3 regions of the Rhodococcus ruber genome follow, and region 1 is predicted to be linked to each of the others. Evidence: riboswitches for the same ligand, from Rfam matches in the RefSeq annotation. Region 1 holds a riboswitch; each other region holds the start of a gene.
What was found. A riboswitch is a leader RNA that binds a small molecule or an ion and turns the genes downstream of it on or off. The one in region 1 is predicted to bind thiamine pyrophosphate.
Positions count from the first base shown of each region.

Region 1 (7,721 bases):
GCCCGGGCCAGCGAGCGCTGCAGCGAATCCCCGGAATCCAGCTGCACCGTCACTGCGCGGGGCTCATCCGAGTGCGGGCGCTGGTGCGTCAGGTAGGCGTCGAGTGCGGCGATTCGCACGGCGATCTCGGCATGGTGCAGCAGATCGGCCACTGCCACCCCTGCGCAGGCGTGCACGATCTCCGGATCCACCGAGCCCGGCTCGACCGCGCACGAGCCCGTCGCAGCCCCCACCCGCAGCGAGATCACCTGGTTGCGGTAGCCGCCACTGCGCCCGCCGTGCCGTACCCCCTGTGACGTGGTGAACGCAACCGACACCACCACGTCGCGCGCGGGACGCCGGGCAGGGTCGGTGCGGTAACACTCGAGAAGCGCAGCCAGGCGCCCGTTCGTCGCGGTATCGATCGCCGAGGTGGCGGTCACGACGCCGGCTCCTCGCCGTATGTGGCGGAGATCGACGACAACAGGCGCTCCGCCAGCGGGCGGGCCCCGGACCGCTCCGGCGAGATGACGACGACGCTGCCCAGGTAGCTGTTGTTGTCCATTCCCGGCGTGGTTCGGTGACCGGGCCCCTTGAACGCCGCCGAGACCACCGACGGATCGGCTGCGACGGTGTCCACTCCCTCGATTCCGGTGACGACACCCGCCCTCGTCGGCACCAGCATGCTCACGGCTGCGCTCGAGGGCCGTCCGCCGTCACGGTGCTCGTCCGAGACCGTCGGGACGATCGGCTCGCGTCCCAGTGCGAGCTCGACCGCCACCCGCGGCAGGTCGACTCCGCTCACATGCCGGATCAGCTCGGTGATCTGATTGCCGGCCGGCCGTGGATTGATCTCGATGATCCGCGGCCCGGCGGCGGTCAGACGTAGTTCGGTGTGCACCACACCGTGATCGAGGCCCACCGCGCCGATCGCCTCCTCCGCGGCGGCCACCACCTTCGCGCGGTCCCCCTCAGCCAGGTCGGCCGGAAACATGTGCCCGGTCTCCACGAAACCCGACGCCCCACCCAGGCTCTTGTCGGTCACGCCGACCGTGTGGACGTTTCCGCGTGAAATCCAGCTCTCCACACTGAATTCCGGTCCGGCGAGGAACTCCTCGAGCAACACCACCGGACTCCGCCGCTGCCCGCGCGCATTGATCTCGAACCCCCGCAGCGCGTGCACCGCCGACTCGACATCCAGCCAACTGTCCGCGCGTCGCACGAACATTCCCGCACACAGATCGGTGGGCTTGACCACCAAGGGGAATCCCACCAACTCGGCCGCGGTACGGAGCCGGATCGGGTCGTCGACCGAGGCGGTGGTGTGCCGCGGCCCCGGGACACCGACGCAATCCAACACCGCCCGGGTGCGCGCCTTGTCACAGGCGGTCTCGATCGCCTCGGGTGTCGGACCGGGAAGTCCGAGCGCGGCGGCAATTCGCGCGGCCGTCGGCAGGTAGTAGTCGCAACTGGTGAGGACGCCGTCGATCCTTGCCTCGGCATCGATCCGCCGCGCCGCCTCGAGTGCGGCAGCCGGATCGTTGGTCTCGGCAGTCGCCACCGCGCGACCGAGACGCAGCGGATGCGGGGAGCCGTCCGGCAGGGTGTCCGGGTAGTGCCCCGGTCGTCGGGTCAGGAATGTGAACTCGACTCCCAGGTCGGCAATCGCTCTCGGCAGCAACGTTCCCATTGCCCCGACCCAGCTCTCGACCAGCAGTAGGTGTGCCACACGTGGCCTTCCGCTCGCATCCTCCGTAGTACCCAGCGCCACAGAAGCTACTGATAATCGTTATCGTTAGCAAGACTGGTTGTGCCGGACGATTGCGAGGCCGATGAGAACGGTGGCCCACGAAGGTCCGGCAGCTCGTGCCGATCCGCCGATCGAGCCGGGCTCGATCCCAGGCCGGTCGGCGACCCCGGCGACGCCGGGAAAGCCCGGAACAGCGGTGCGAACGGGGTCGCGACGAACGATTGGCGGGCTGCTCACTCGGCCGGGTCACGGACCCCTTCCTCGTCCGAGGAAGTCGCACGGGAGATCTCGGTACGGATCGCCAGGACGGCGTCCCGGTGCGCTGCATCGGTGGCGACGTTGCAGCCGAGCGCGAGATCCTCGAGGAGAAGACCTCGATGGACCGCGAGGATGCGCGAGGCGACGGACCGGGCCGCGCCCGGTGCCGCGCCCGCAGCCTCGATCGCCGCGGCCATGGGGTCGAGCCATTCGGTCACCACCGGGACGAGGAATGTCTGCTGCAGCTCGGGATCCCGCGTCGCCGCGGTATAGATCTCGAAGAACATGGCGGTTCGCCGGCGCCCATCCGGCGTGTGCGCTTCCGCCCAGGCCAGCTCGAGCCCACCGCACCGGCGGGACGTCGCTGTTCACGGCGCGCAAGGCCGGCGCCGGCGGCAAGGCCGGAAACAGCATCGGAACCTACATGTGCAGCAACTTCGCATGCTCACTGTATGTGCGGGAGCTGGCGCCTCTGCCCGGCAATCAGCCCGATCGAGCACTGCCCACCGAGACTCGGATCCGCCGGCTCGGGACTCGACTCGGTGGCTTCGTCGGGCGGGTGCTCGACGAGCAGGACCCCTGACCGCGCTGTGCACTACCCGAGCGGCGCCGTCACCCGGGTGCCTTCACGCGAAGGACCACAGTCCCAGACTGTCGCGCAAGGTGGCCCCGGGGTATGCGGTGCGAAACAGGCCGCGGCGTTGCAGTTCCGGGACGACGAGGTCGACGAAGTCGTCCAGCGAATCCGGATACGCCGGACACATCAGGTTGAATCCGTCGCAGGCGCCGGCGACGAACCACTCCTCGATCCCATCCGCGATCGCCTCGGGCGTGCCGATCATCGTCGCATGTCCTCCTCCGGCCGCGAGGTAGCCGAGCAGTTCACGCAGAGTGGGCCGGTGCGTTTCGATGATCCGTTGTACCGTCGCGTAGCGGCCCTGCGGGCCGGAGAACTGATCGAGGGGCGGCAGGTCGTCCACCGGCGCGTCGAGATCGTGGCCCGTGTAGTCCTGACCGGTGAAGACACCGAGCTGGGCGAGCGCGGCGTCGATGTCGAGCAACGCGTCCAGGGTCGCCTTCTTCGCCCGGGCCTCGTCCTCGGTGCGACCGACGTAGGGGACGAGGCCCGGCAGTATCGCAATCGACGCGGGATCTCGTCCGGCGGCGGCAGCGCGGCCACGCAGATCGGTTGCGAAGTCGAGCGCCGCGGCCGAATCCCACGACACCGAGTACACCGCTTCGGCGTGCCGCGCTGCGAGGTTGCGTCCGGTCTCCGACGCGCCCGCTTGGAACAGCACCGGACGCCCCTGCGGACAACGCGGCACGGTGAGCGGCCCGTCGACGCGGAAGTGCTGACCGCGGTGGTCGATCCGACGGATGGCATCGGCGTCGAGGTATCGACCGGCCGCGCGATCGACGAGGATGCCGGCTTCGTCCCACGAGTCCCACAGCGCAGTCAGCACCTCGATGAACTCCTCGGCGCGGCCGTAACGCTCGGCATGGTCCGGCAGCGCGTCGAACCCGTGGTTGCGCGCCTCCGCGTCGAACATCGAGGTCACAATGTTCACCCCGGCCCGTCCACCGCTGATGTGGTCCAGCGAGGCGAGCATCCGCGCCGCATGGAACGGTGTATGGAAGCTCGCGGACACCGTGGTGACCAGCCCGATGCGATTCGTCCTGCGCGCCATGGCGGACAGCGCGGTCAGGGGTTCGAGAAACCACGTGGTCCCAGCCGTGTAGCCCGGGTTCACGCAGTGTCCGTCGGCGAAGAACACCGCATCGAGGCAGCCGCGTTCGGCGGTCCGCGCGAGTTCCTCGTAGTAGGCGATGTCGCCGATTCGCTCCGCCGCAGACGATGGATGCCGCCAGGCCGCCGAATGGTGGCCGACACCGTGGAGAAAGGCGTTCAGATGGAGGGTGCGGGGCTCCGGCATCAGTTCATCACCAGTCCACCGTCGACCACCAGGTTCTGGCCGGTCACTGCTCGCGACCAGTCGGAAGCGAAGAACAGCACGGCGGCGGCGAAGTCCGCCGGGGTGGTGACCTTCCGCAGGGGCGTGGAGGCGGCGATCAGGTCGAATACTTCCTCGGGGGTCGCTGCCGATGCGTCGGTGGTGCGCAGCAGCCCGCCGGAGACCATGTTCACGCGGATGCCTTCGGGCCCGAGGTCTGCCGCGAACGTGCGGGTCAGCGACAGCAGTGCCGCCTTGGCGGCGGTGTAGTCGTGATACGGCACCACCGGGTTCTGGAACAGGTTGGTGCCGATGTTGATGACGGTGCCGCCGCCGGCCTCGCGCATGCCGGGCAGGGCCGCCTGGATCGTGTTGACAGCGCCGCCGACGATGCCGTCGAGTTGAGCGGCGAAGTCGCCGTAGCCGATCTCGTCGGCTCTGCGGCGCGCGTCGCCGTTGAAGGAGAAGTCGGGCAGCGCGTTGTTGACCACGGTGGTGACCGGCCGGCCGAACTGTTTCCGGGCCTGCGTGAACAGGACGTCTACCTGCGCGGCGTCGGTCACGTCGGCGGGCAGGGCGATCGCACGGTCCGGGCCGATCTTCTCGGCGAGGGCGTGGGCGGCGTCGCTGCTGTTGCGGTAGTTGACCACGACGGCGGCGCCCTCGTCGGCGAACGCCTGCGCGAGGTGGCGACCGAGACCGCGCCCGGCGCCGGTGACGAGGACAGTCTGGTTCTGCAGGAGCATTGTCTGTTCTTTCCCTTCGGTGGGAAGGGGTTCACCGCAGCGACGGACCACACGGCCGCGCCGGCTCGGCATCCCTTCGCTCGCATGATCGAGATCAGGTTCGACGGGTCTGTCTCTCAGCCGTTTCCGGCACCCCGTGTCGAGTCCGTCGCAAGCCTACCCCGGCTGTGCCTGCACGTCGAACTTCGATGTCACATCGGACAACTCGGCAGGCTGCGAAGGATTCCCGCCCGGCACGAGGACGATCCGGCGGCAGTGGGTCGCCTGAACATGGTCCAGAAGAAGCGCTGCCTGTCCTCCGGAATCCGAACCGGCAACGGACAACACTCGCGGCGGTGGACAAGCAGACATCGTCGTTCGGACATCCCTTCGCTAGTACGAACTAGAGCAGGTTCGACGAGTGTGATCTCAGCCCTCCTCCAGGGCACCCCGTGTCGAGAGGATCATAAGGCGTCGACGTCGTTCGGCGGCTCGGTGGGGCCGCGGGAGATGGACGGGTTCGGTGGCGAGCCGGCCGGGGCCACGCCGTACACGGTGCGGTCCGCTTCGCGCGGGTGTGTCGACCTGTGGTGGCGTGCGTGGGGCCCGAAAGCGTTCGTGCGGAACGATCTTGCTCAGGCAGTGTGCCGGTCGACCCACTTCTCGGCGAGTGTGCGAGATCGTCGACGAATTCCGCATTCGTGACGGCCGCAGACGGCAGGGGCCATGGTGTGGCTCACACTCCTGACGGTAGGCTGGACGGCGTGAGTAAGGCCAGTTCGGCGCGCCAACGGTTGCTCGCTTTCGGTTCCGGTGAAGACTTGTCGCGCCGCGCCCGATTGCTGAGCGACGTCCACGACGCGGTGATGTCCGGTCGGACGCCGCCGGTACCGCCGCGCGACGTCGTCGCCCGGTCGTGGTCGCGTCTTCGGGCAGACGGTGTCAGTCCCGCCCGGTGTGAGGACGTCGTACTCGCGGACACTTCCGAACTCGAGGCGCGCCGTGCACGAAGTGCCCTGAGATCGGTTCTGCCCGAGCTACGCGGCACCCTGACCGAGGTGGCGAGCGACGCGAACTTCATCGTGGTCGTCGCAGACTCGGACGGGGTGGTGTTGTGGCGAGAGGGTGCACGCGACGTGCAGAGGGAAGCCGACGTCCTCGGATTCGTGGAGGGCGCCCGGTGGTCGGAGAAGTCGGTGGGCACCAATTCGGTCGGCACGTCGCTGGTCGAGGACGCTCCGGTGCAGCTCTTCTCGGCCGAACACTACGCGCGGTCCCACTACGGCTGGTCGTGTACGGGGTCACCGGTCCACGATCCACGCTCCGGCGAGGTACTCGGGGTACTGGACATCAGCGGGTCCGCGATGTCGGTGCATCCGGCCACCGTGGCCCTCGTGCAGACGGCTGTGCGATTGGCCGAGTCGATGCTCTGGCGCGAGCATGCCGCCCACCTCGACAGGCTCCGTGCCGATGCGGCACCGGTGCTCGCAGCGACGTGCGGGCCCGCCGTTGTCGTGGACGGCCACGGCTGGGTCGTGGCAGCCAGCGGAATCGGCGTTCCCGAACGACTGGCACCGCCGGGCGGCGACCGACCGCTGCTCGTGCCCGGTCTCGGACTCTGCGTGCCCGAACCGCTCGGTGACGCATGGCTGGTGCGGCGCCGAGCGGAACGGGCGGCCGTCGAACTCGAACTCGACCTGGGGGCGGCTCCGCGGGTGACGGTGCGGGGGGAGACGGAATGGACGCGCGCCCTGTCACCGCGGCACGCGCAGATTCTGCGGGTATTGGCACGTACCCGGTCGGCCGGTATCGATGCCGCGTCGTTGAGCGAGGCCCTGTTCGGCGACCGGGACCACATCGTTGCCGTCCGTGCCGAGGTCTCCCGCCTGCGTAAGAGCCTCGGTCCTGTGCTGACGCCCCAACCGTACCGGTTCGCGGAGGGGGTCGAAGTCCGTGTGATCAGGTGAGATCCGCCTGCGGATATCTCGCTCCGAGCCCCCGCCGCCTCCGTGTCGACGAATCCGGGTAGGAGCGGCACGCGCGCCCTCCTCCCCGGGGCTCACAGTGGGGCGGACCGGGCTTCTCTCCGAACATCGTCCCTCCGGGTCGGCGCGGATTCGGCGGGGCGCGAGGCGACGGTGCGCGCAGCGACGAAGTTGCGCAGGTCCGCACGTAATCGGGGGTGCAGCCGTAAGGCGGCGGGGCTGTCGAGGATCTCACCCAGCCGGGTCAGATATCCCGCGGGGGTCATACCGAATTCGACGAGAAGGTCTCCGGGACTTCCGCCCCCGTAGGGCAGCCAGCGGCGGGCGAACTCGACGATGCGGTCGTCTTCGACGGCGGAACTCATGTGGTCACTCTCCTGGCGGGTGCGCTGGGGCGAGACGGCTGAGAGCAGCCGCGAGTGGACGGCGGTGGTGGGCCATGGCGTCGGCGTAGAGGCGGCCGGCGCGGTAGGAGGAACGCACGAGCGGCCCCGCCAGGACGCCGGCGAAACCGATCTCCTCGGCGGCCTTCGCGTGCTCGACGAATTCTTCCGGCGCGACCCACCGCTCGACTGGGTGGTGCCGCGGCGAGGGACGCAGATACTGGGTGATGGTGAGGATGTCGCAGCCGGCATCGTGCAGGTCGATCATCGCCTGATGCACTTCCTGTGGGGTCTCGCCCAGACCGAGGATCAGGTTCGATTTGGTGATCAGGCCGAAGTCGCGGGCGGCGGCGAGCACACCGAGCGAGCGTTCGTAGCGAAACGCGGGGCGGATCCGCTTGAAGAGCCGCGGCACGGTCTCGAGGTTGTGGGCGAGCACCTCGGGCCGGGAGTCGAACACCTCGGCCAGCAGGTCGGGCTTTCCGCCGAAGTCGGGGACGAGGTTCTCGACGCCGGTGCCGGGGTTGAGGGCGTGGATCTGCCGGACGGTTTCGGCGTAGAGCCAGGCGCCGCCGTCGGGCAGGTCGTCGCGGGCGACCCCGGTGATGGTGGAGTACCGAAGTCCCATCGCGTGCACGGACTCGGCGACGCGGCGGGGCTCGTCCCGGTCGAGGTCGGTGGGTCTGCCG
Region 1 is NZ_CP044211.1:5,013,156-5,020,876, forward strand. Features, by position in the region: gene F1734_RS22900 (hypothetical protein) at 1-422, opposite strand, end outside; gene F1734_RS22905 (ATP-grasp domain-containing protein) at 419-1,708, opposite strand; gene F1734_RS22910 (TetR family transcriptional regulator) at 1,963-2,322, opposite strand; gene F1734_RS22915 (FBP domain-containing protein) at 2,220-2,570, shown strand; gene F1734_RS22920 (LLM class flavin-dependent oxidoreductase) at 2,614-3,921, opposite strand; gene F1734_RS22925 (3-oxoacyl-ACP reductase) at 3,921-4,685, opposite strand; TPP riboswitch at 4,740-4,832, opposite strand; TPP riboswitch at 5,033-5,127, opposite strand; gene F1734_RS22930 (GAF domain-containing protein) at 5,504-6,631, shown strand; gene F1734_RS22935 (DUF3263 domain-containing protein) at 6,724-7,014, opposite strand; gene lipA (lipoyl synthase) at 7,019-7,721, opposite strand, start outside.

Region 2 (7,721 bases), 2.7 Mb from region 1:
GATGTTCCTGCTCGCCGAGTCGCGGGAGCGCCCGATGCACTTCGGTTCGCTGGAACTGTTCACCCCGCCGCCCGACGCCGGCCCGGGGTACGTCACCGACCTCTACAACCGGCTCGTCGCCGACGCGCACGTCGACGAGCTGTTCCGCAAGCGACCGGCCGATCCGGTGTCGAGCCTCGGCTACACCTGGTGGACCGTCGACGACGAGATCGACCTCGAGTACCACGTCCGGCACTCGGCGCTGCCGGCACCGGGCCGGATCCGCGAGCTGTTCACCCTCGTCTCCCGCCTGCACAGCGGGCTGCTCGACCGGCACCGGCCCCTGTGGGAGGCGTACCTGATCGAAGGACTCGCCGACGGCCGGTTCGCCGTCTACACGAAGATGCACCACGCGCTGCTCGACGGGGTCTCGGGGCTGCGGCTGTTGCGGCGCACCTACACCACCGACCCGAGCGCGCGCGACTTCCCGGCGCCGTGGCACCTGCCGCCCCGCCCCCGATCCGGGAACGGATCCGGGACGCACGCGCGGACGTCGACCGTCGGTACGGTGCGCTCCGTGGCCGGCGACGTGCTCGGCGCGGCGCCCGTGGCGCTGCGGATCGCGCGGACCGTGCTCGGCGGCCGCCGCGTCGCACTGCCGTACGAGGCCCCGCGATCGATGTTCAACGTCCCGATCGACGGGACGCGGCGCTTCGCGGCGCAGTCCTGGAGCCGCGCACGCATCACACGGGTGCGGTGCGCGGCCGGCGTGTCGAGCAACGACGTCGTCGTCGCGATGTGCGCCGGCGCCATCCGCGCCTATCTCCTCGAGCGGCAGGCGCTGCCGGAGACCCCGTTGATCGCGATGGTCCCGGTGTCGCTGCGCGCGAAGGACACCCCCGAGTCGGACTCGGGTGGCAACAGCGTCGGGGTCACGCTGTGCAACCTCGGCACCCATCTCGAGGATCCGCTCACCCGGCTGTCGACGGTCAGCGATTCGATGGCGGAGGGCAAGACCCTGTTCGGCGGGATGACGCCGCTGCAGGCGACGGTGTGGTCGGCGCTCAACATCGCCGGACTCGCGCTGGCGCCGATCTCGGGCGCGGTCGCCCTGGCGCCGCCGCCGTTCAACCTCATCATCTCCAACGTGCCGGGACCGCGGGAACCGGTGTACCGGGGTGGATCCCGGCTCGACGGCATCTATCCCGTGTCGGTCGTGCTCAGCGGTCAGGCGCTCAACATCACGCTGACCAACACCGCGGACACCGTCGACTTCGGCGTGGTCGGGTGCCGCCGCACCGTCCCCGCACTGCAGCGACTGCTGGGACATCTCGAGGACGCCCTCACGGAACTCGAACTCGCACTAGATATTTCGTGAGCGGTGTCAGTCCCGCAGCGACGAGCTGCGCGGGTCCTGGGGTGTCGAACCCCGCGCGCCCGTGCTGTGTAGGACGTCGACGAGTTCGCCTTCGAGCGCCACGAACTCCGGAGACGTCAGCGCGTCCAGGCCCCGGGGGCGCGGCAGCGGCACCGACACCTCGTGGCACACCCGCGCCGGGCGGGGCGTGAGCACCAGCACCCGATCCGACAGCAGCAGCGCCTCCCGCACGTCGTGGGTGATCATCAGCACCGTCCAGCGGTCGCGCTGCCACACCTGCTGCAGCCACAACTGCATCTCGGTGCGGGTCAGCGAATCCAGGGCGCCGAACGGTTCGTCCAGCAGCAGCACGTCGCGGCCCTGCAGGACGGTCCGCGCGAGTGCCGCACGCTGCCGCATCCCACCCGAGAGCTGCCGCGGCGCGGCCTCCTCGAACCCGGCGAGACCGAAGGCGGGGAACAACTTTCGTGCCCGGTCCCGCGCCTCACCGCGGGGCGTGCCCTGGACCTCGAGGCCGAGCGCGCAGTTGTCGAGCACGCTGCGCCACGGGAACAGCAGATCCTTCTGCGGCATCAGCGCGGCGCGTCCCGGTGCGGCCGGCCGACCGGCGACCGTGACGGCGCCGGTGTCGGGCACGTCGAGGCCGGCGACCAGCCCGAACAGGGTGGACTTGCCGCAGCCGCTCGGGCCGATGAGCGAGACGAACTCGCCGTCGGCCACCGCGAACTCGGCGCCGTCGAGGACGGTGCGCCCATCGAACGCCTTGTGCACGCCGGTGACGGCGACGGCGTTCACCGCAGGCTCCTCGTCGCCAGCGCCCACGGGGCCACCACCCGCTCGGCGGCATAGGTGAGCAGGTACAACGCGAGGGAGAGCACCGCGGTGACGAGCACCGCCGCGAGTACCAGATCGGTCCGGAACGAGTTCTTCTGGGTGCTCATGTAGATCCCGAGTCCCGACGTGGCGCCGACGTACTCGGCGAAGACCGCGCCGACCACGGCGTAGGTGACCCCGATGCGCAGCGCCGTGAAGAATCGGGGCAGCGCCGACGGGAGCCGCACGTACCGGAACTCCTGCCGACGCGAGGCGCCCATGCTGCGCAGCAGCGCCCCCGCCTCCCGGTCCGCGGCCGCGAAGCCCTCGATCAGGCCGATCGCCATGGGGAAGAACGTGGCGAGCGCGATCACCAGGATCTTCGGCAGCAGCCCGAATCCGAACCAGATGATCATCAGTGGCGCGATCGCGATGATCGGCAGGGTCTGCGACACCACGAACAGCGGCACCAAAGCCCGGCGCAGCCACGGCGAGAAGTCCACGACGATCGCCAGCGCCCAGGCGACCGCCAGGGACACCGCGAAGCCGACGAGCGTGACCTGCAGCGTCGACCAGGCGTGACCGGCGATGTCGGTGCGGTGCGCCCACCCCTGCTCGAGGACCCGGGCGGGGGAGGGCAGCACCTGCGGGCGGATGCCGCTGACCGCCACGTACAGCTGCCAGCCGAGGGCCAGCGCGGCGACGGTCAGCGCGGCCGGGGCCACGCGCCGCGCCCAGGAATTGCGGGTGGGGTCAGGGGGTGAGGTAGTCATCGGTGAAGTAGGTCGACCAGTCCGGCTCGGTGGTCAACGGTGCGCCGTCGGGACCGGAGAGCAGGCCCTTCTCGAACAGGAACCGGGAGTACCCGGTCCATCGCTCGAGGGTGAGGGTGCCGACGCGGCCGTTCTCGTCGCGCAGGTAGTCGGCCGACAGCATCCGCTGGCTCTCGTAGACGAGGTCCTCGTCGGAGAAGGCCCCCGGGTTCGCCTCGATCAGCGCGCGAGCGCCGCGGTCGGGGTCCTGCGCGGCGATCTCGTAGCCCCGCTGGACGGCCTGCACGAAGGCCCGGGCCTGGTCCGGGTATTCGGCCAGCCAGTCCTCGTTGCCGTCGATCACGATCGCGTAGGCGTCGGGGAACCCGTAGTCGGTGTAGCGGAAGTAGCGCATCGGCAGCCCGCGGTGCTCGGCCTCGATGCCCTCCCATGCCAGGTAGGAGACGGTGAAGTCGGCGGTGCCGGAGTACACGGCCTCGTACGCGGAGGTGCCGAGGGTGACCGAGGTGAAGTCGCCGCGCCCGCCGTCGTTGCGGATCACCTGGGCGAGCGTCTCCTCGTCGCCCGGGTCGCCGAAGCCCGCATAAGTGCGGGAGTCGAGGTCCGCGGGCCGGGTCAGGTCGGCGCGGTCCGCCTTGACGGCGATGCCGGTCGCCCAGTGCTGCAGCGGCGCGAGCACCGAGACGGTGCGCGAGCCGGCCGCCCGGGAGAACGTCGCCTGCGCCTGCGTGGAGATGCCGAACTCGGCGTTGCCGGCGTCGACGAGGGTGTCCGGGGTGGTGTTGTTGTAGGGCAGGAACTCGACGTCGAGACCGGCGTCGGCGAACAGGCCCTCCTGCTGGGCGACGTACAGGCCGGTGTGGTTGGTGTTCGGCGTCCAGTCCAGGGCGAATCGGATGGTGTCGCCGGACTCGTCGCCGTTCCCGGCGCAGGACGCGGTGAGCAGCAGCGCGGCGGTGACGGCGGCCAGGACGGTGAACCGGCGGCGCAGCCGGGGGAGCGTGGTCATGAGGCCGGCCACTCCTGGGTGTTGAGCGCGGTGTCCCAGAACAGCAGCTCGTAGCGGGTGGCGATGGTGAACGCCTCGGCCATGGCGTCGCGCTCGGCGTCGGTGGCGGCTGCCGCCGCGGCGTCGACGAGGTCACGGGCGCCGGCGACCGCGGCATGGAACTCGGGCGCGTCGTAGGTGGTGACCCACTGGGCGTAGGGGTGGGCGGGATCCGCGGCGAGCACGTCGGCGGCGCGGACGGCGAGGTCGCGGCCGACTTCGGCGTAGATCCAGAAACAGGGGAGTACCGCGGCGGCGCCGACCGGATACGGGTCGGTGGCGACGGTGGCGGTGAGATAGGAGACGTAGCCGAGGCAGGCCGGCGAGTGCGCGGGGGTGCCCTCGGCGGGCGGCAGGACCCCGCCGGTGAGCAGACCCCGGTGCAGGGCGGATTCCTCGGTGGCGGCCGTGGCCGCGCTGTTCGCCCAGAACGCGGCGGTGCCCGGGTCCGGGGCCTTCGCCGCGAGCAGGGCGAGTGCCTTGGCGTACCCGGCGAGGTACAGGGCGTCCTGCTCGATGTAGAAGCGGAACGCGTCGAGCGGCAGCGTCCCGTCGCCGAGGCGGCGCAGGAACTCGAGGTCGTCGATGGACTCGCGCAGGACCTTGGTCCGGTCCCACAGCAGATCGGTGAAGCGGTCGGTCCCTGCCGGGACCGACGCGCGGGCAGGCATGGTCATGCCAGGACATCCCTTCGTCAGCATTACCTGATCAGGTTCGACGGGTGTGATCTCAGCCCCGCGCATGTGCGGAGCACCCCGTGTCTACGGAGCCGACGATAGCACTCGGCGCAGACCGCCTCCGTCGCCCGGGTCGGCGGGGTCCGCATGCAACCTGTCTGTTGTTGGTACCTTGGCCCGAGACCGTTCGTTCGGGAGGGACCGTGGACGCCGAGACGCTCATCGTCGGCTGCAAGTACGGCGACGTACGCGGCTACCGCGACGGCTCCGTCTACACGTGGAAGGGAGTCCCGTACGCCGCGCCGGCGTCCGGCGACCTCCGGTTCCGCGCCCCCGAACCGCCGGAGCCGTGGACCGACGTGCTCGACGCGCGGCGCTTCGGGCCCATCGCGCCGCAGGGACGCAACAACCCGATCCCCATCGATCCGGGGCTGACGATCGGTGAGGACTGCCTCTCGTTGAACATCTGGGCGCCGGAGCCGGACGGGGAGCCCCGGCCGGTGATGGTGTGGATCCACGGCGGCGCCTACGTCCTCGGTTACTCGGGTCAGCGGATCTACGACGGACGGTTGCTCGCCGAGCGCGGCGACGTCGTCGTGGTGACGGTCAACTACCGGCTCGGCGCGCTCGGGTTCCTCGACTTCTCGTCGTTCTCGACCGCCGGGACCACCTTCGAATCCAATGTGGGGCTGCGCGATCAGATCGCCGCGCTCGAGTGGGTCCGCGACTGCATCTCCGCGTTCGGAGGCGACCCCGACCGGGTCACCGTGTTCGGCGAGTCGTCGGGTGGCGGGTCGCTGACCACACTGATGACCGTGCCCCGCGCCGAGGGTTTGTTCCACCGGGCCATCGCGCAGAGCCCGCCGGCGACGTCGGCGTACGGGTCCGAGCGGGCTGCGCGGGTCGCCGAGCGGTACCTCGAGATCCTCGACCTCACCCCGGCGCGGGTGTGGGCGCTGCGGGACATGCCGCACGAGGCGCTGACCGATGCGGGGGACGTGCTCGTCGGCGAGATCCCCACGAAGTTCCCCGGCACGCTCGCGATGGCGCCCGTGGTCGATCGCGACCTGGTGCCGAAGTATCCGGTGGCGGCGTTCCAGAAGGGGCTCGCGCACCGGATCCCCCTGATCATCGGCTCCAACAAGGACGAGCCGTCGATCTTCCGCTTCATGAAGTCGCCGTTGATGCCGGTGAGCGACGCCTCCGTGCAGGCGATGCTCGACGCCCTCGCCGAGGACCACCCGGAGTTGCCGCCCGACCGCATCGCGGAGATCATCTCCGCGTACCCGGATGTCACGAAAACGTCCGGGGCGATGGCTCTTTCGCGGGACGCGGGGTTCCGGATGCCGGTGGTGTGGATCGCCGACGCGCACAGCGCCCACTCGCCGACGTGGGTGTACCGGTTCGACCATGCGACCCCGATGCTCAAGGCGGCACGGATCGGTGCCGGCCATGCCACCGAACTGCCCTACGTCTTCGGCAATTTCGGGACGCTCGATCGCGATCCCACGTTCTGGCTCGGCGGGCGCAAGGCTGCGACGACGATCTCGGGCCGGATCCAGCGTCGCTGGCTGGCCTTCGCGCACCACGGCGTGCCGGCCGCCCTGGACGGATCCCGGCACTGGGCGCCGTACGACACCGACAAGCGCATGACCCTCCTGATCGACAACACCGACACCCTCGTCCCGGACCCCGACAAGATACTGCGCGAGGTGTGGGGCGACCAGGTGATGGGCTTCAGCTGACCGCTCGGGGGGCGGCCGAATGTGACATTCCGTCGGTCTGACCGACGCGATGTGACATTCGGCCACTCCCGACGGTGGTGGGAACTGGTCTTACCACTTGACCTCTGTCCGGATGGGGGCTTACGGTCGGGTCGTGATGTTCGAGCCGATCGCCCGCAAGTCCGCCTCCGGCGAGGTGTACGACCAGATCGCCGCCCGGGTGCTCGGCGGCGACCTCGCCGCCGGGGTGTCGCTGCCGAGCGAACGCCACCTCGCCGAGGCGTTCGGAGTGTCGAGACCCGCTGTGCGAGAAGCCCTCTCTCGGCTCGCGCACGCCGGGCTGGTGGAGGTGCGCCAGGGGGAGGCGACCTCGGTGCGCGATTTCCGCACCCAGGCCGGGCCGGAACTGCTGCCGCGGCTGCTCGTGCGCGACGGTCGGCCCGACTGGGGTGTCGTCCGCAGCGTCCTCGAAGCCAGGCAACTCATCGGCCGTCAGGTCGCCCGCCTCGCGGCCACCCGCGCGACGGACGAGACGCAACCCCGATTGCGCGAGTCCGTGGCACGCCTCGCCGCGGGGGACGACCCCGTCACGCTGCAGGTCGCCGCCCTCGAATTCTGGGAACACGTCGTCGACGCCGCCGACTCCCTCGCGTTCCGGCTGATCTTCAACAGCCTGCGCAACGCGTACGAGCCGGCCATGACCGCGATGGCCGGGGTGCTGATCGTCGAGGTCGGGCGCGCCGACCTCTACGAACGGCTCGCCGACGCGATCGTCGCGCGCGACGAGGACGGCGCCGAGCACGCCGCCGGCGAACTGCTCGACCTGGGCACGTCGGCCCTGACCACCGCCATCGACCAGGCCGAACACGGAGAGGCGAGGAACCGGACATGAGCACGAATCGGACCGAGGGACGGGGCCGTCGCGCCTCGATCGGCCTGCGGGACGCCGCCGTCGAGTTCGTGCGGCACCCGTCGCCGTGGATGATCGGCGGGTTGCTCGCTGCTGCGGTCGTCGCACGGATACTCGTCGGCGACTGGCAGGTCACCGACGCGCTGGTCCCGCTGGTCGCCCTGCTGGTGTTCCCGCTGGTGGAGTGGGTCATCCACGTCGGCATCCTGCACTGGCGGCCGCGCCGGATCGGTGGGCTGACGCTCGACTCGCTGCTGGCGCGCAAGCATCGCGAACACCACAGCGATCCGCGCGACGTGCCGCTGGTCTTCATCCCCTGGCAGACCCTGGCGTGGCTGCTGCCGGTGCTCGTCCTCGTCGCGTGGCTGGTCTTCCCCCGGCCCGGACTGGGACTGACATTCCTGGTGACGCTCGGTGTC
Region 2 is NZ_CP044211.1:2,201,773-2,209,493, forward strand. Features, by position in the region: gene F1734_RS10305 (WS/DGAT/MGAT family O-acyltransferase) at 1-1,357, shown strand, start outside; gene F1734_RS10310 (ABC transporter ATP-binding protein) at 1,364-2,152, opposite strand; gene F1734_RS10315 (ABC transporter permease) at 2,149-2,943, opposite strand; gene F1734_RS10320 (ABC transporter substrate-binding protein) at 2,924-3,952, opposite strand; gene F1734_RS10325 (TenA family protein) at 3,949-4,668, opposite strand; TPP riboswitch at 4,661-4,759, opposite strand; gene F1734_RS10330 (carboxylesterase/lipase family protein) at 4,872-6,413, shown strand; gene F1734_RS10335 (FadR/GntR family transcriptional regulator) at 6,550-7,284, shown strand; gene F1734_RS10340 (sterol desaturase family protein) at 7,281-7,721, shown strand, end outside.
Region 2: it holds a riboswitch for thiamine pyrophosphate, as region 1 does, so the genes downstream of both, F1734_RS10325 (TenA family protein) here and F1734_RS22925 (3-oxoacyl-ACP reductase) in region 1, are expected to answer to the same signal.

Region 3 (7,721 bases), 460 kb from region 1:
TGGTGCCGTGGAAGATCCTGGCCGCGTCGTCACGGAGCATGCGCACCGTGTCCTCGCTGGCGCGCATCGAGTCCTCGTCCCGCCACGAACTGGTCGCGATGCACCGGCCCGTGCCGCGATCGATGAGCAGGGACATGCCGAGGCAGCCCTCGATGTCTGCCAGCGTGGGCATCACGGTGTCGCGTACGTGCCGGATCCCGGCGTCGATGTACGACGGATGCGCGTGAATTGTGGTCGAGCGTGCGAACACGATCGGCACCCTTCTCCTCAGGGCGGTGCCGACGCGGCGCCGCCGGTCGTTGTCGTCCCCCCGGGTTTCACCATGCTCCCCCGATCCGCTGGAGGCAATAGACGGGCGTGCGCCGGCATTGCGGGGCGACCGGTTTCGCACGACCTTCGTCCGCCGCCGCTGCCGCCCTGCGAGCGCGGGCAGTGCCCCCCCGTGCACGACCGTTCTCCGCCCTCGACGAGGCCGGGGGTGCCGCGACGCGTGCGGCACCACCGGGTCCGTCGAGAAACCGACCGTCACCGCCTCACATCCGGTCGCCTCAGGGTTCGAGCGGCGACGAGGCCTGCGCCCAGAACCGCTTCGGGATGCGGCCCGCGTGCCGGGCCCGGAAGCCCGCCTCGACGGCGTGGCGCATCGCCGACGCCATGAGCGCCGGGTCCTTCGCCCGGGTCACCGCGGTCGCCAGCAGCACCGCGTCGCACCCGAGTTCCATCGCGAGCGCGGCGTCGGACGCGGTACCGATGCCCGCGTCGAGGATCACCGGCACCCCGGCGGCCTCGACGATCATCTCGATGTGGTGCGGGTTGGAGATGCCCAGCCCCGTGCCGATGGGCGAGCCGAGCGGCATCACGGCGGCACAGCCGACGTCCTCGAGCCGTCGCGCCAGCACCGGATCGTCGTTGGTGTAGGGCAGCACGACGAACCCGTCGTCGACGAGTTGTTCGGCGGCCGAGACGAGTTCGATCGCGTCGGGCAGCAGCGTGCGTTCGTCGGCGACGACCTCGAGCTTGACCCAGTCCGTCCCGAGCGCCTCGCGACCGAGTTGCGCGGTGAGCACCGCCTCGGCGGCGCCGCGGCAGCCGGCGGTGTTGGGCAGCGGCGCGATGTCGAGGCGGCGAAGCAGATCGAGCACGCCGGTCCCGGACGCCGCGTCCACCCGGCGCATCGCCACGGTGGTCAGTTCGGTGCCGGAGGCGACGAGGGCCTCCTCGAGCACGGCGAGATTCGCGGCCCCACCGGTGCCGGTGATCAGCCGCGAGGCGAAGCTGCGTCCGGCGATCGTCAGGGGCGGCAGGTCGTGGCCGGGGTTGCGCTCAGCCACCCTGCACCGCCGTCAGCACCTCGATCTGCCAGCCCTTCTCGACGCGCTCGGACCACCGTCCCCGGGGGAAGAGGGCACCGTCCACGGCGACGGCGACCCCCCGGTCGGGGAGGCCGAGTCCGCTCAGCAGCTCGGCCATCGTCGGCGCCTGGGCGAACCAGCGCTCCTCCCCATTGACCGTGACTCCCACCGTCGGCGCACCGTTCATCACACTCACTCCTCGGTAAATCGTTGCGGATCAGCATATTTCGCCACAGCGAGCGGTTCGTCCGCGAGCTCCGCGACCACCGCGTCCGCCGTGACCGGGGTCAGCAGCACGCCGTTGCGGCCGTGCCCGGTCGCGGCGATCACCCGCTCGGACAGCCGGCCGATCAGCGGCAGGTTGTCCGGGCTCACGGGTCGCAGCCCCGCACTCGCCTCGTACAGCTCGTACTCGCCGATCGCCGGGAACAGCGCCTCGGCGTCGGCGATGAGATCCCGCACCCCCGCGACGGTGACCTGCGTGTCGTCGGCCTCGTACTGGGTTGCGCCGACGACGAGTCCGTCCGCGCGCGGCACCAGGTACGCGGGCCGGCCGTGCACGCTGCCGCGGACCGTCCGGTGCGGGGCGGGAGCCGCGCCCGGCCGGGTCCGCAGCCGCAGGATCTCCCCCTTGACCGGCCGCACCGGCAGGCCCGGCCACAACCGCGCCGAGGCGGCACCGGCCGCGAGCACGACCCGGTCGGCGTCCAGTTCGGTGACGTCACGCACCGGCTCGTCGACGAAGCTGACGCCGGCCCCGGCGGCAGCCCGTCGCAGCGCGTCGACGAGGACCCGGTTGTCCACGGCCAGCTCGTCCGGGGCCAGCAGACCCAGACGGATGCGCGGCCCCAGCGACGGCTCGAGTTCGCGCACCTCGGCGCGGCCGAGCACGCGCATCTCGTGCCCCTGCGCCGACACCCACTCGGCGATCGTGCGCAGGTCGGCGGCGTCGGCCGCGTCCAGCGCGACGGTCAGCGAGGCGGTGGAGGTGAACAGGTCGAGGCCGGTCTCCCGGAGCAGTTCGGCACCGAACGCCGGCCAGCGGGCCAGCGACGCGGCACCCAGCTCGAGGACGTGTTCCTCACCCGGCCAGCCCTCCGACAACGGTGCGAGCATCCCCCCGGCCACCCACGACGCCCCCGCTCCCGGGGACGGGTCGTGCACGGTCACGGTCCAGCCGGCCCGGGCCGTGCGCCAGGCGATCGACAGCCCGATCACGCCTCCGCCGACGACGGATACGGTTCCCAACAGTTCGTCCACCTCACTCCCTGCGCCGGCATGATCCGGTTCAGGTGCTGACGGTCGGGGCCGGCAGGCCCCCTCTCAGCCCCGCGATCCCCGGGACTCCCGTGTCGATTCGTTCAGAGCAGAGACTACCGTCTCCGCCGTGACTACCTACCGCGGCAACCGTCCCGCCCCCCGGGAACGCCTCGCGCAGGCCCGGCTCTACCTGTGCACCGACGCCCGTCGCGACACCGGCGACCTGGCCCGATTCGTCGAGGAGGCACTCGCGGGCGGTGTCGACATCGTCCAGCTCCGCGACAAGGGCTCGGCGGGCGAGAAGAAGTTCGGCCCGCTCGAGGCCCGCGAGGAGCTCGAGGCGCTCGAGGTGCTCGCCGCCGCCTGCCACCGGCACGGGGCCCTGCTGGCCGTCAACGACCGCGCCGACATCGCCCTGGCCGCCGGCGCCGACATCCTGCACCTCGGGCAGGGCGACCTGCCCGTGCGGTACGCCCGGCAGGTCCTCGGCGACGACGTGGTGATCGGCCGCTCCACCGCCAGCCGGGCCCAGGCCAGCCTGGCCGACATCGAGGACGGCGTCGACTATTTCGCCAACGGACCGGTGTGGGAGACCCCCACCAAGCCGGGCCGCACCGCAGCGGGCCTCGAGGTGCTGCGGGAGGTGGCCCGGTCGCAGCCGCGGCGGCCGTGGTTCGCCATCGGCGGCATCGATGCCGAGCGGCTGCCCGAGGTGCTCGACGCCGGCGCCACCCGCATCGCGGTGGTCCGCGCCATCACCGCGGCACCGAATCCGCGGACCGCGGCGGCCGCGCTGAAGGCCGCGCTGCCCCGCTGACGGTCCGTCACAGCCGGTCGCGCACCCGCGGCGGCCGCACTGGCGGCGCCGCCCGCTGACGGTCCGTCACAGCCAGTCGAGCACCGTCGACGGCGCCAGGGTCGGCACATCCCCGGGCAGCCGGGCGCGCAGTCCCCGGTCGGCCGTCACCACCACGGTGAGCACCTGGTCCAGGACCGCCGACGTGCCCTTCGCCAGGACGGCCAGTTCGTCGTCTCCGCTGCCGGCGGCGGTGTGCACCAGGGTGCGGTCGTCGTCGATCACCGCCGCGCGGGCCTGCCCCTCGAGGACCGCCTCGATGCGGCTCACCCAGCCGAACGAGCCGCCGGGCAGCTCGACGGTGCGGGGCACCGACTCCGCCAGCTCCGCGAGCAGTCGTGCGGTGGCGCCCGGCCGGTCGCGCCACCAGCCGTTCGGCCGCGCGCCGAGGACGTTGGCCGTGTCGAGCAGCATCCGCACCGCCCGGGTCCGCAGGTCCGGCCAGGCGGCCGCGAACCCGGAGTGCAGGGGCATGGTCTCGACGTCCGCCTCCGGCACCCAGCGCAGTTCGGTGCTCTCCCCGTTGAGGGTCGTCTCCATCGGGCTCGGGGTGTCCGCGACGACCGTGGTGTACGTCCATCCTCCGTCGACGCCGGAGGTGACCCGCTCGGTGCGCACGCTCACGGCAGCCGGGTCGATCCCGGTCTCCTCCTCGGCTTCCCGTACAGCCGCGACGACGGGACTCTCGTCGCTGTCGCGGGCGCCGCCGGGCAGCGCCCACGTGCCGCCCTGGTGGCTCCACGCCGCGCGGTGCTGCAGCAACACGGCCGGGGTGCCGTCGGGCAGCGGTGCACGCAGCAGCAGCCCGGCCGCGCCGAATCTGCCCCACCGGCGACCACCGTCGGGTCCGACGGCCCAGCCGTCCCCGTCACCTCGCATCGCGTCCGCCTCCCTGCCGCCCGGTCGCAGGCCGCGAGCCGGGCGTCCACCGTCCTCGGACGGCAACAACATCCCAGTACTGCTTATATGCTCGCCACACACAGTGCCACATCGGAAGGGGTGCTCTCGTGGACGTGCGCGTGACCCCCACGCTCGGCGCGGTCGGGGGTCGCCTCCAGCGCGGCGACGTGTCCGGTCCCGTCGTCGACCACGACCGCCGCGCCGACGACTGGCGCGCCCTGCTCCGATCCACCCCCGTCGCACTCTTCACGCTCGGCGCCCTGCTGCTGATCCTCCTCATCGTCTCCGGCATCGTCGCAGGTCAGACCGTGACGAGCCGGCAGGCCACGCACAGTCGGCTGCTCACCTCCGTCGAACCCCTCGCCGACGCCGCCCAGAGTCTCTACAGTGCCCTGTCCGTCGCGGACGCGGCCGCCGCCACCGGCTTCATCGCGGGCGGTATCGAACCCGAGGAGGTGCGGGAACGCTACACCCAGGCCGTCGGCGAGGCGTCCACCCAGCTCGTCGCCGCGGCCGGCGGAATCGCCGCGGACGACAGGGTGGGCGCCCGGTTGGTGGCGGACATCGCCGGTCGGCTCACCGTCTACACCGGCCTGGTGGAGACGGCTCGTGCGAACAACCGCGTCGGAAACCCCGTGGGCGCCGCCTACCTGGGCGAGGCCTCGCACCTGATGCAGTCCGAACTGCTGCCGATGGCGCAGGAACTGTACGAACGCAGCTCGTCCGCCGTCACGTCCACCCAGCGTGCGGCCGTGCAGCCGCCGTGGACGTCGATCGGGATGCTGCTGGTGACGGTCGTCGCGCTGACCGGCGTGCACGTGATCGTCTCGCGGATCAGCCGCCGCACCCTGAACCTCGGTCTGCTCGCGGCCATCGCCTCGACGGGGATCCTGCTGTGCTGGCTCCTCGTTGCGGGACTGATCTCGTCGAGCGCCACCCGGAACGCCGTCGAGCGCGGCGGCGAACCGCTCGGGGTCTTCACCGACAGCCGGATCCTCGCCCAGCAGGCCCGGACCGCCGAGACGCTGCAGCTGGTCCGGCGGGACGTCACCGGCGAATACGACGCGATGTTCGACGGCAGCATGGACCGTCTCGACGAGTTGCTCACCGGCTCCGCGGCGGCCGACGTGGAGACCCAGGCCGAACCCGCCGGCCGCGCCGCCGAAGCGCGCACGGCCTGGCTGGCATCGCACGACCGCGTGCAGGCGGCGCTCGACCGGGGCGACTACCCGGCTGCCGCGATCCTCGCCACCGGCCCCGGGCCCGACGAGGCGGCGGCCCAGTTCCACGCCGTCGACCGCGCCCTCGAACGGGGCATCGACCTCGCGCGCGCCGAACTCCGCGGCAACGAAGTCCGCGCCGCGGACACGCTGTCCGCGCTCGCACCGGCCGCGTGGGTGCTGACCGTGCTCGCGGGGATCGGCGTCGTGGGAGGACTGGCGCCACGGATCCGGGAGTACCTGTGAACATCCGCAACGCCCTCCTCGCCGCCGTCGTCGCCGCGGCCGTCCTCACCGGTGGGTGCGCGACGTCGCAGCCGGAGATCGTCGTCGGCCCCGACGTGTCCTACACCGAGCCGCCGCTGCCGGAGCGCGCCGCACTCGCGCCTACCGACGTGCCGATCCCCCCGGAGCCGGACTGCGGCGACCCGACCGCCGGGCTGCGTCCCGACGGGGCGACGACCGGGCCCGCCCTCGATGCGATCCGGGCGCGCGGGCGCCTCGTCGTCGGGCTCGACACCGGCAGCAACCTGATGAGTTTCCGCGACCCCTCGACCGGCCGGATCGCCGGGTTCGACGTGGACATCGCCCGCGAGATCGCCCGGGATCTGCTCGGCAGCCCGGACCTGCTCGACTTCCGGATCCTGAACTCCGCGGACCGGGAGCAGGCCCTGCAGGATTCCACCGTCGACATCGTCGCGAAGACGATGACGATCACGTGCGCCCGACGTGAACGCGTCGACTTCTCCACGGTGTACTTCGTCGCCCAGCAGCGTGTCCTGGTGGTCCAGGGCTCCGACGTCCGGGACGTCGCCGATCTCGCCGGCCGGCGGGTGTGTGTCGTGCGCGGCACGACGTCGCTGATGCGTCTGCGGCAACTGCAGCCGTCCGCGGCGATCCTGACGGTCCCGTCGTGGGCGGACTGTCTCGTCGTGCTGCAGCAGCGCCAGGTCGACGCGGTCAGTACCGACGACACGATCCTCGCCGGGCTCGCCTCCCAGGACCCGTACCTGGAACTGGTGGGGGCGCCGATCGGAACCGAGCCCTACGGCATCGGGATCGCGCAGGGCCGTGAGGATCTGGTGCGGTTCGTCAACGGCACCCTGGAGCGGATCCGTCGGGACGGCACGTGGACGCAGATCTACAACCGCTGGCTCACCGTCCTGGGGCCCGCCCCGGCGCCGCCGCCCCCGACGTACGTGGACTAGAGAGAACCCATGTCCGACACCGACGACGACACCGGACCGGCGACAGCGTCCGCGGCACCCCCGGATTCCGGTCCGGCCACTGCACCGGCGGCCCCGCCGGAGTCCGGTCCGGCGACCGCACCGAGCGCCGGCCCGGGAACAGCACCGAGCATCGGTCCGGGAACGGCACCGAGCATCGGTCCGGAAACAGCACCGAGCATCGGTCCGGAAACAGCACCGAGCATCGGTCCGGAAACAGCACCGAGCATCGGTCCGGAAACAGCACCGAGCATCGGTCCGGAAACAGCACCGAGCATCGGTCCGGAAACAGCACCGAGCATCGGTCCGGAAACAGCACCGAGCATCGGTCCGGAAACACAGCGCAGCCGCCAGGCGAGCGTGCCGTCGCAGCGGTCGTCCTCGCGCCGCTCCCGGTCGCGGCTGCCGTCGCGGCGACGTCTCGCAGGTATGGTCGACATCCCCGTCCCGACCCCCGTCGATCCCGAGTCCGTCGTCCTGCGCGACCCGCACGTCGCCGAGGGCAAACGGTTCTGCTGGAAGTGCGGCAAGCCGGTCGGCCGCAGCACCCCCAACGGACCGGGCGCGACGTCGGGCCGATGCCCTTCGTGCGGAACCCCGTTCGAGTTCACTCCGATGCTCGCGGTCGGCGACGTCGTCGGCGGACAGTACGTCGTGCAGGGCTGTCTCGCCCATGGCGGTCTCGGCTGGATCTACCTGGCGATCGACCGGAACGTCAGCGATCGCTGGGTGGTCCTGAAGGGTCTGCTGCACTCGGGAGACGCCGAGGCGCAGGCCGTCGCGCTGGCCGAGAAGCAGTTCCTCGCCGAGGTGACGCATCCGAGCATCGTGAAGATCTTCAACTTCGTCGAGCACCCTCGCCCCGACGGCAGCCCGATGGGCTACATCGTCATGGAATACGTCGGCG
Region 3 is NZ_CP044211.1:4,548,393-4,556,113, forward strand. Features, by position in the region: gene F1734_RS20915 (antibiotic biosynthesis monooxygenase) at 1-259, opposite strand, end outside; gene thiG (thiazole synthase) at 549-1,331, opposite strand; gene thiS (sulfur carrier protein ThiS) at 1,324-1,539, opposite strand; gene thiO (glycine oxidase ThiO) at 1,545-2,603, opposite strand; TPP riboswitch at 2,601-2,713, opposite strand; gene thiE (thiamine phosphate synthase) at 2,740-3,429, shown strand; gene F1734_RS20940 (NUDIX hydrolase) at 3,496-4,347, opposite strand; gene F1734_RS20945 (hypothetical protein) at 4,476-5,834, shown strand; gene F1734_RS20950 (glutamate ABC transporter substrate-binding protein) at 5,831-6,796, shown strand; gene F1734_RS26580 (hypothetical protein) at 6,793-7,254, opposite strand; gene F1734_RS20955 (serine/threonine-protein kinase) at 7,244-7,721, shown strand, end outside.
Region 3: it holds a riboswitch for thiamine pyrophosphate, as region 1 does, so the genes downstream of both, thiO (glycine oxidase ThiO) here and F1734_RS22925 (3-oxoacyl-ACP reductase) in region 1, are expected to answer to the same signal.